DNA from 3 places in the Sagittula sp. NFXS13 genome. Region 2 is predicted to be linked to each of the others. Evidence: riboswitches for the same ligand, from Rfam matches in the RefSeq annotation. Region 2 holds a riboswitch; each other region holds the start of a gene.

Region 1 (3,270 bases), on a different contig from region 2:
TCGAGGTCCCGAAGTCATAGTCAATGCGGTCGTCGATCTCGGTGTAGAACAGGGTCGCCTTCACAAAGGTGTCCTGACCGTAGCGCTTTTCGATGCCGATCTCGGCGGTGCGGCTGTTCTCGGGGTCGAGATCGGGGTTGCCGTAAGAGCTGTAGCGCTCGAACAGGGAGGGCGCGCGATAGCCTGTGCCCGCGACGGCGCGCAGGATCAGGTCGGGGGCAATGCCGTAGGTCATGGCCAGACGTCCGGTGGTCTGCCCGCCAAAGTCGGAATTGTCATCGTGACGCAAGGCGAACGACAGCGTTGCCGCATCGTTCATCTGCCAGCGCACTTCGCCGAACGCCGCGCTGTTCACCTCGTCTTCCTCATCGAAGCCTGACGTCTCCGCAGTTTCCACGGTGCCGGTCAGGCCAAAGTCCGCGGTGATCGCGCCACCGGCGTCGTAGCCCAGCTTGAACTCCGCCTCATCGCGCATACCGTCGAAAAAGGTGGTGAAGCCGGTCGGGTCATCGCGCTCGATGGAATAGCGGCTGAAGGCCAGCAGCGCCGTCAGCGGGCCGCCGTTGTTGCCTTCGGCGAACACGCGCGCGCCGCGCTCGATGGTGAAATTCTGTCCATCGGGGTTGGTGTTGCTGCGGTCGATGTCCAGCTCGCTGTCGCGCCAGAAGGCGGTGAAGCCCACTTCGACGGCCTCTGTCACGTCGTAGCGGGCCGAGGCCACGACCTCATCCTGCCAGAACCCATCGTCCTCATCGTTGCCCGGACGGGTGGAGAACCCCTCCGTCGCGGTGCGGCCAAAGGTCAGGCCGATCTCGCCACGTGCGGATTTATACCCGGTGGAAGCAGACCCGATGAAGGTCTCGTAGCTGCCGGCCTCAAGCGCGACCTCGGCGGAGGCACCGTCACGCGTGGGCTTCCAGCTTTCAAGGTTGATCACGCCGCCAATCGCTTCGGAGCCATAAAGCGCCGATTGCGCGCCCTTGAGCACCTCGACCCGCGACACGGCCGTGCCGGACAGGCGCCCAAAGTTGAAGGACGTCTGCGCACTGGACGGGTCGGACATGTCGATGCCGTCAAAGCGCACGGCGGTATAACGCACGTCCAGCCCCCGCACGCGCAGGTTGGTCGTGGTGCCAAGCCCGCCGTTGGACGAATAGGACAGGCCGGGCTGGCGCGACAGGGTCTGCAAAAGCGGGGTGTCAGCAGCCACGGACAGCGCGTCTTCTTCGATGATCTCCACCGTGGAGGCGGTCTGTTCTGCCGGAACCGGCGACAGGCTGCCCGACAGAACCAGCGTGCCAAGGTCATAGGCTTGCGCGTGTGCGGTCGAGGCCAGCGCACAAAGCGCGGTGGTGCAAAGGATGCGTGCGTGGGTCATACACGGACACTCCGTCTTGGTGATCCGGTCAGGGACCACGGGTCAGATCTGGTGCCCGACAGACAGATCCGACGGGCCCGACGAAACGTCACCTCAACGGAATGGGACCGTAGCTCCTGACGCGCCCCGCGTCTGGCTGGGTGATCTCTTCGGCAGGTCTCCTGACTTGTGGGTCGCAGCTTGGCCGGTCCTTCCCGCGCAGGCAACGCCTGACGCAGTGGTTTCATCCGGCTTCACTCGCCACTTACAGTTGCGGGGGCAGTCACGGCATTGGGCCAGATCGCCCGCACCGCATTCCCTATTATCCGGAAAGTGTCCGGACCGAAGCAGCGCCTGACTAGCCGGGCCGCGCACACGGGGAAAGCTGTCGCTTGGTCGTAGAGCGCGCGGACGCAAGGAGTGCGGCGCGAATGCAACACCGCGCGGCCGATATTTGGTGCACGTGATCTGCGCAGGACGATACGGCGGTCGCCCTCAGTCCGTGTCGTCGCTTTGCCGGGCCATCGTGGCGTGCCGGGCCAGAAACCGCGCGGCGTCCAGGGGAACCGGGCGCGCCGGGGGCGTCATCAGGAGCCGGGCAAAAAGCGCGCGCATGGGCTCCTGCGCCAAAAGCGCCTCGAACCGCGCCTTGCGCCATGCGACGGCCTGCGTGTGCAACAGGTCTAGCACCGGATCAGCGGCAAACCCTGCTCGATGCTCCGCCACCCCCGGCAGATCAAGCACGGAACGGTCTTCGGCGACACACCAGTTCCTCTCCACCCAGTAATCCATTCCAAGCGATTGATCCGCATGCACCGCGCGGCCCCGGTCGGCCTTGAGCACGTAGCTTTCCATCGCGCCGAGCGGGTAGTGGTTCAGTTGCGCCATGGCGTACATGGGTCGCCCATAGTTGGAAAAGATCCGGCGGGTGCGGAACTGTGCATCCAGCGCGTTGCCGCATCCATCCACCCACCGCCCCTGATCTACCCGGTCGGGATCGGGGTTGCGCGGCCGATGCACGCCGAGCTTTCGGTAGGTGCCATCGTTGCGGTAGAGCGTCTTGAACATCGCCGCGCGCCACGGCCAATGCATGATCTCGGGCGCGGCGCGGGTGAATTGTTCAGGGATCGGAGTGTCCTCGAACCGCACCACGCCCGCATTGCCGAACAGCCGCCACGTGAGCGTAATGGCGTCCGCGTCGGGCAGGGCAGCGATCAGGCCGGGCAGGGTACGGTCGCCCACGTGGACGTTCACGAATTCGTCGATGTCCAGCGACAACAACCAGTCAGCCTCCCGCACCGCGCTGCATGTGTCTGCCAGTTTCAGCCCGGTGAACTGGATGCCGCCCTTGTCATAGGGGCCATCGTTGCGGATGTGGGTCACATGCCCCAGCTCGGCCAGCCGATCCAGCATCGCATCTGTGCCATCGTCACAGGCGTTGGACAGGGCCACCACATGTGTCACGCCACAGGCCAGATGATGCGCCATCCAATCCAGCAAGAAGGCCGCTTCGTTGCGGACGAAAAGCACGGCTGTGATGTTCATGTATCGCAATCCTGTGGCGTGTTTCGGGCCTGAACCTGACAGACCCTGCGCGGCGTCACCAGCCCTTGCGGAAGGTCACGACCTTCTGTTCCGAGGCTTTCGGGAAATAGCTCAGGCCGGCCTTGTGCATGGCGTCAAACACCGCTTGCACGCCGCTTTGACCGATCCATTGCGGGTGCAGCTCGATCACCGCCACACGCAGGCCGGTCCAATCCCCGGCGGGCAGCACATCGGCCTCCGCGCCTTCGATGTCGCACACCAGAACATCCGGTTTCACCTCATCCAGAACCGGGCCAATGGCGTGCTGATCGATCTGGGCGGTCCCGGTGATCAGATCCGTGTCAATGGTGCCGTCCATCGAGGACGCA
Region 2 (3,270 bases):
ACTTGACGCACGTGAGTGCATCAACCCAAAGGATTTCGCGCAATCCATTCAGGATGTCATCGTCGAGATGACAGACGGCGGCGTCGATTATTCCTTTGAATGCATCGGCAACGTCAACGTCATGCGCGCGGCGCTGGAATGCTGTCACAAAGGCTGGAGCGAATGCACCGTGATCGGCGTGGCCGGCGCAGGCGAAGAGATCGCGACGCGGCCCTTTCAGCTTGTGACGGGCCGTGTCTGGCGCGGGTCGGCCTTTGGTGGCCTGCTCTGGCGCAGCCAGCTGCCGGACATGGTGGACGAATGACTCCGGGGCGACTTCGACGTCGATCCCTACATCACCCACAACATGACGCATGAGCAGATCAACACCGCGTTCGATCTGCTGCACGCTGGGCAGTCGAACCGCTCGGTCACCCACTTCCAGACGTCCGAGACGATGCTGGTCAATGATCTGCCCGGGGTGATCGTCCCGGCCTGATCGGAGAGGCGCCCGGTTGGCCTGTCTTCACAATGGACAGGCCGCTTCAGCAGCAGCTACAGGAGACACCGTGCGTGAAATCGAAATCCGCGTCGGTCAGCGGTTCCGTGCCAGAGAAGGCCTCCGGTCGCACACGCAGCGTGTCGGACAGCTTCGTCAGCATGTCCGCGCTCGGCGCGTCCTTCATCGGCAAGGCTCCTTCGAGCCGTGCAAGCTGGCGTTCCGACAGGCCCGACAGCTTTGCCAGCTTCGGGCGACCAAGGCCACGCAGCTTGCGGATATCGGTCAGTCGTTCGGGGGAAATGGCAGTCATGTCTGCTCCGCGGTCCGTGAAAACGAGACGACGGGATACCGTAGGTTGCCACTGAAAATCAATCTTGGATCGCATAGCCTTTCGTCCTTGCAATCCACCGCGCGCATGCCTCATCTAGGGGCAGATGGTTCCCGAACGTCCGCGCTCTGCGCTGGCGGCAGGGATGAAAAGGGAACGTGGTGCGGTGCCTGTCAAGGTGCCAAGTCCGCGACTGCCCCCGCAACTGTAAGCGGTGAGCGACCCCGAAAGGCCACTGGACGTCCGCGTCCGGGAAGGTTCGGGAGAGCGTTGACCCGCAAGTCAGGAGACCTGCCATCACCGCCCGTGATCCCACGGGTGGAATTCCAACCCATCAGGCGGGGTGCCTGGTCAGGAGATCATGATGACACAGCGGCTTTTCCCGCAACGACATGGTTTTGCACGCGCCCCCCGTATTCCGGGCGGAGGGCCCCATGGCATCCAGCACAACATTTTCGACACGCCACAGGATCACGGTCTGCACCTCTTGCAAGCACAAGGGCAACCATTGTCGCCCCGGCTATGAGCTGATCGACAAACTGCGCCGCGCCATCGCGGAGGCAGACGACGCGGTCCCCGAAGACTTCGAGATTTCCGGCGTGGCCTGCATGGCCGGATGCGACCGCCCCTGCACCGTGGCCTATCACGGCACGCGCAAGGCGACCTATCTTTTCGGCGACATCGATCCGGCCACGGACATCGCAGACCTCGTCGCCTTCGCGCGCCAGTACGCATATCTGCAGGACGGCTGGTGCTCCTCGGTGGATCGCCCCGGCAAGCTGCGGCGCACGACACTCGCAAGGGTGCCCGCGGCGATGATGGTGATTGAGGAGAGCGAGGCGCAGGTCTCATGAGCGCCGCTTCCCTGACGGTGGATGGCGTGTCCTGGGCCACGCGCACCGGCAAGACCCTCGTGCATCCCCTGAGTTTCGCGCTTGAGCCGGGCCGCGTGCTGGGCATCGTTGGCCCGAATGGTGCAGGCAAGACGACGCTGTTGCGGCTGCTTTATCGCTATCATCGCCCGGCAAGCGGGCGCGTTGCGGTGAATGGTGACGACATCTGGCAGCTGTCTGCCCGTGTCGCGGCACAGCGCATCGCCGCCGTTCTGCAGGAGCAGCCCAGTGACTTTGCCCTGACCGTGGGCCAGATCGTGGCGCTGGGGCGCACGCCGCATCGCCGGGGCTTCGGTGGCAGCACTGGCGCGCGGGATCAGCAGATCATCACGCAGGTCCTCGACCGGTTGGACCTGCATGGGCTGGCGGACCGGCATTTGGGCGCGCTGTCCGGCGGCGAACGCCAGCGCGTCATGGTCGCCCGCGCGCTCGCTCAGGAGCCGCACCTGCTGATCCTCGACGAGCCGACCAACCATCTCGACATCCGCCACCAGCTCGAAGTGCTGCAACTCATCCGCGACCTGCCGCTGACCATCGTCACCTCGCTGCATGACCTCAACCTCGCAGCGGGGATCTGCGACACGATACTGATGCTCGACGCGGGCCGCATGGTGGGCTTTGGCGCGCCCGATACCGTCCTGTCAGAGGGCGCAGTATCGCGCGTGTTCCGGGTCGACGCCCGGCGCGAACGGCTCGCGCCCTCGAACACCGATCACCTTTCCTTTCATCTTCAGACCCAAGGGTACACCTCATGAAGACGCTTCTCCTCACCTCTGCCCTGGCGCTCACCGCCAGCCTTGCTGCCGCTGGCACCACCGTCGAAAGCTGCAACCGCGAGGTCACCTTCGAGGCCCCGCCGCAGCGCGCCATCTCCAACGATGTGAACCTGACCGAGATGATGCTGGTGCTTGGCCTCGCGGACAAGATGGTCGGATACACCGGCATTTCAGGGTGGAAGACACTGGACGCGGACATGCGCGAAGGCGTCGAAGAACTGCCAGAGCTTTCCGCCAAATATCCGACCAAGGAGGTACTGCTGGGCGCCGACGCAGATTTCTTCTTTGCCGGGTGGAACTACGGCATGAAAGTTGGCGGCGAGGTCACCCCCGAGACGCTGGCGCCCTTTGGCATCAAGGTCTACGAGCTGACCGAAAGCTGCACCCACATCATGGCCAAGGACAAGGCCAGCATCGAAGACATGTACAACGACCTGCTGAACCTCGGACGCATCTTTGCCGTCGAGGACAAGGCAAACGACCTCGTTGCGGGCTACCGCGCAGACCTGGCGCGTTTTGCCGACGGTCTGGAAACCGGGGAGCCGCTGCGCGTCTTTGTCTACGACAGCGGCGAAGACACGCCCTTTACCGCCGGGCGCTATGCCATGCCCACGGCCCTGATCGAGGCCGCGGGCGGGACCAACATCATGGACGATTTCGAGAAAAGCTGGGCCACCGTCACTTGGGAAGAGGTGGTTGAGCGCAATCCGGAGGTCGTGGTGATCGTCAACTACGGCGAGGTCACCGCCGAGCAAAAGCGCGACTTCATGATGTCCAATCCGGCCTTCGCCG
Region 3 (3,270 bases), on a different contig from region 2:
GATACCGGTGATCTGGGCCAGATGCGTGATGATCGCGTCCGTCCCTAAAGATCATCCGAGCTATACCCGGATCCTGCGCGCCGCGGCTGGTTGCGTTGCTGTCGGTCATGGCGAGACGGCCGCGGAAGATTAGGCCTGCGACTGGGTGAACAACGCTTCGACGAAGTCGCAGTACTTTTCGCGCCACGCGTCATAAACCGGTGCGGTTGCTTCGCGGAACGTCTCGGTGTTGATCTCGCTCACCTTCGCCGCCTCGGATACGATCGCGAGCAATGCCGCATTGGCCTCGGTGGCGTTGCTGCGCTGGTACTCGGTTGCGGCGGTCGATGCTTCGGAAAGCCGGCCATTTTCCGCGTCCGACAGCTGTGCCCATGTCACTTTGCTGGCCAGCAACGCCGGGAACTCCCGCTTGTAATCGGACAAGGCCATATAGTCCTGTTCTTCCTGGATCTTCTGGCTTTCGCTGTTCACCGCGGGATTTTCCCGTCCGCCGTCAGTCAGCAAGTCCGCGCCATCTAAGTGCATATCGAGGTCCGCCTATTCAGTCGCACTGGCCGCAAGGTGGTGCAGACCGAAGCGGGAGAACGGTATTCCCGGCCCGGTCCGGGACGAGATTGAGCGCATCACCGTGGCCACTGGGCAGACGCGGGGCGTGAAGTCCTTCATCCTTCTGAACATCCGCGTGGCGCCGACCTTCGCCAACAAATAGGTTCCCCCGCGCCTACCCGGTTTTATCAAAAGCAGCCGGGCATAGAGCTTCGCCTCGATGCCACCAATGCCCAGCCGCCGAAGGAGGAACCGCCAGATAAACCGCGGAAATCTCAGGGCAAGGCTCTCTTGCCTCCTCCAGCAAGTGTTCGGGCACACATTTTGAATAACCTCTGCTCTGAATGCCTGCTTAGCGCTCTGGACAGATGCCAGCGACCGTGACAATTTGTGCGTGATGGTGCCCCGCCCTTCAAGGGTGGGCTGAAAAGGGAATGCGGTGCGGGTTAACGCCCTATGCCGCAACTGCCCCCGCAACTGTAAGCGGCGAGTGCCCCGAAATGACCACTGGACCCATTCGTCCGGGAAGGTTCGGGACCACGACGACCCGCAAGTCAGGAGACCTGCCATCTCCGGTATGCGGTCCGCATATCGCAGTCACCTTCAATCCTCGGGCGGGGTGCCTCGGGAGAAAGCAGGCAATATGGTCCGATCCGACCTTTTGACATCGCTGTCCCTCACGACCCGCGTCCAGCTGCGCGGAGGGCGCTATGCTACTTGAACGCACGATTTCTCAACTTGATATTGGCCCGGTCCATCCCGGCCGCGCCACGGAAATGGGCCGCATGGGATATCTGCAATGGTTGGGCGCCCTGCCCGGCCACAGCGGATACGCCGCAGAGGCGCAGCGCGCACTTGCCATGGCGCAAATCTTTGCCGACGGCTCACCGGCCGTCGCGGTGTTTTGTGCGCTGCTGCGCCAGTCGTTGGACACACCTTTGCAGCCGATGACCCTGGCGCCACCACCACGGGTGCGGCGCGGCGGCGCGCGAACCCGTCGCCTGATGTCATAAGCACCGCTGGACGGGCTGATACCGTCACCATCTGCCTTAGAGTGTAACACCTTCTCGGGAAATGCGCCTTTTCCCGACGAGACCGAGAGACTACAATTGGGCAAAGTTTAACGTCCCATCCAAGGATACCCGAATTGACAGACCAGCCTAGCCAGACCCAGCGCGTCGCGCGTGCCGGATTGCAGATCAGCCCCAAGCTTGTCACTTTCGTAGAACAAGAGGTGCTGCCCGGCACCGACGTATCTGCCGACACTCTATGGGAGGGGCTGTCCACGCTGGTGCACGACTTTGGACCGCGTAACAAAGCGCTGCTGGACAAGCGCGAAGATCTGCAAAAACAGATCGACCAGTGGCACAAAGGCAATCGCGGCGGCCCGCACAATGCGGTGTCCTACAAGGGGTTCTTGCAAAAGATCGGCTACATTCTGCCAGAGGGGCCGGACTTCGAAATCGAGACCGCCAACACTGATCCTGAAATCGCGAAGGTTGCCGGCCCCCAGTTGGTGGTTCCTGTGACAAATGCGCGGTTCGTTCTAAACGCTGCAAATGCGCGCTGGGGCAGCTTTTACGATGCGCTCTATGGCACAGACGCCATGGGCCCGATCCCGACGGGTGGTTTCGATGACGGGCGTGCGGCCCGCGTGGTCGCACGTTCGGCTGTGTTCCTCGATCAGATATTCCCGCTCGAAGCGGTGTCTCATGCGCAGGCTCAGGCCTATCGCGTGGTGGATGGCGCGCTTTTGGTGGATGGCTCACCGCTGAAGGCGCCCGCCGGTTTTGCCGGCTACACCGGCAGTGCAGACGCGCCAACCTCCGTCCTTCTGCGCAACAACGGCTTGCATGTGGAACTCGTGTTCAACCCCGACCATCCCATTGGCAAGACGACGCCCTCCGGCCTTGCGGATGTGCGGCTGGAAAGTGCGATGTCCGCCATCGTGGATTGCGAGGACAGCGTCGCCTGCGTCGATGCCGAGGACAAGACCACTGCCTACCGCAACTGGCTGGGCCTGATGCAAGGCGATCTGTCCGAGACGTTCGACAAAGGCGGCAAATCGGTCACGCGCGCATTGCATGACGACCGGACCTTTACCGCGCCGGACGGCTCGACCCTCACGCTCAAAGGGCGCGCCTTGCTGCTGGTGCGCAACGTCGGCCATCTGATGACAAACACGGCGATCCTCGACCGCGACGGTCAGGAGATCTTCGAAGGTCTGATGGACGCGATGATGACCGTTCTCATCGCCATGCACGACCTCAAAAAGACATCTGGCGCGCGCAATTCCCTGTCCGGCTCCGTCTATGTGGTGAAGCCAAAGATGCACGGCCCGGAAGAAGTCGCCTTCGCCGATGAGATCTTCAGCCACGTGGAACAGGTGCTTGGCCTGCCGCAATACACTGTGAAGCTTGGCATCATGGACGAGGAACGCCGCACCTCGGTGAACCTCAAAGAGTGCATCCGTGCCGCCAAGAGCCGCGTATGTTTCATCAACACCGGCTTCCTTGACCGCACCGGCGACGAAATTCACACATCGATGGAAGCCGGGCCGTTCTCGCGCAAGGATTTCATCAAGCGCAAATCGTGGATCACCGCCTACGAGAACCAGAACGTGGACATTGGTCTGGAATGCGGCCTGTCTGGTCGCGCACAGATCGGCAAAGGCATGTGGGCGCAGCCCGACAACATGTCCGCCATGCTAGAGTCCAAGATCGA

Evidence for each region. A riboswitch is a leader RNA that binds a small molecule or an ion and turns the genes downstream of it on or off. The one in region 2 is predicted to bind cobalamin.
Region 1: it holds a riboswitch for cobalamin, as region 2 does, so the genes downstream of both, J4E08_RS01665 (TonB-dependent receptor plug domain-containing protein) here and J4E08_RS12875 (DUF1636 family protein) in region 2, are expected to answer to the same signal.
Region 3: it holds a riboswitch for cobalamin, as region 2 does, so the genes downstream of both, J4E08_RS03585 (hypothetical protein) here and J4E08_RS12875 (DUF1636 family protein) in region 2, are expected to answer to the same signal.

The regions. Positions count from the first base shown of each region.
Region 1 covers NZ_JAGEMH010000001.1:343,284-346,553, forward strand. Annotated here, with positions in the region: gene J4E08_RS01665 (TonB-dependent receptor plug domain-containing protein) at 1-1,378, opposite strand, end outside; cobalamin riboswitch at 1,513-1,719, opposite strand; gene J4E08_RS01670 (glycosyltransferase family 2 protein) at 1,853-2,902, opposite strand; gene J4E08_RS01675 (FkbM family methyltransferase) at 2,958-3,270, opposite strand, start outside.
Region 2 covers NZ_JAGEMH010000005.1:148,435-151,704, reverse strand. Annotated here, with positions in the region: partial or broken gene J4E08_RS12885 (S-(hydroxymethyl)glutathione dehydrogenase/class III alcohol dehydrogenase) at 1-478, shown strand, start outside; gene J4E08_RS12880 (helix-turn-helix domain-containing protein) at 525-791, opposite strand; cobalamin riboswitch at 902-1,122, shown strand; gene J4E08_RS12875 (DUF1636 family protein) at 1,244-1,663, shown strand; gene J4E08_RS12870 (ABC transporter ATP-binding protein) at 1,660-2,457, shown strand; gene J4E08_RS12865 (ABC transporter substrate-binding protein) at 2,454-3,270, shown strand, end outside.
Region 3 covers NZ_JAGEMH010000001.1:751,146-754,415, reverse strand. Annotated here, with positions in the region: gene J4E08_RS03590 (type 2 periplasmic-binding domain-containing protein) at 130-504, opposite strand; cobalamin riboswitch at 928-1,131, shown strand; gene J4E08_RS03585 (hypothetical protein) at 1,257-1,559, shown strand; gene J4E08_RS03580 (malate synthase G) at 1,694-3,270, shown strand, end outside.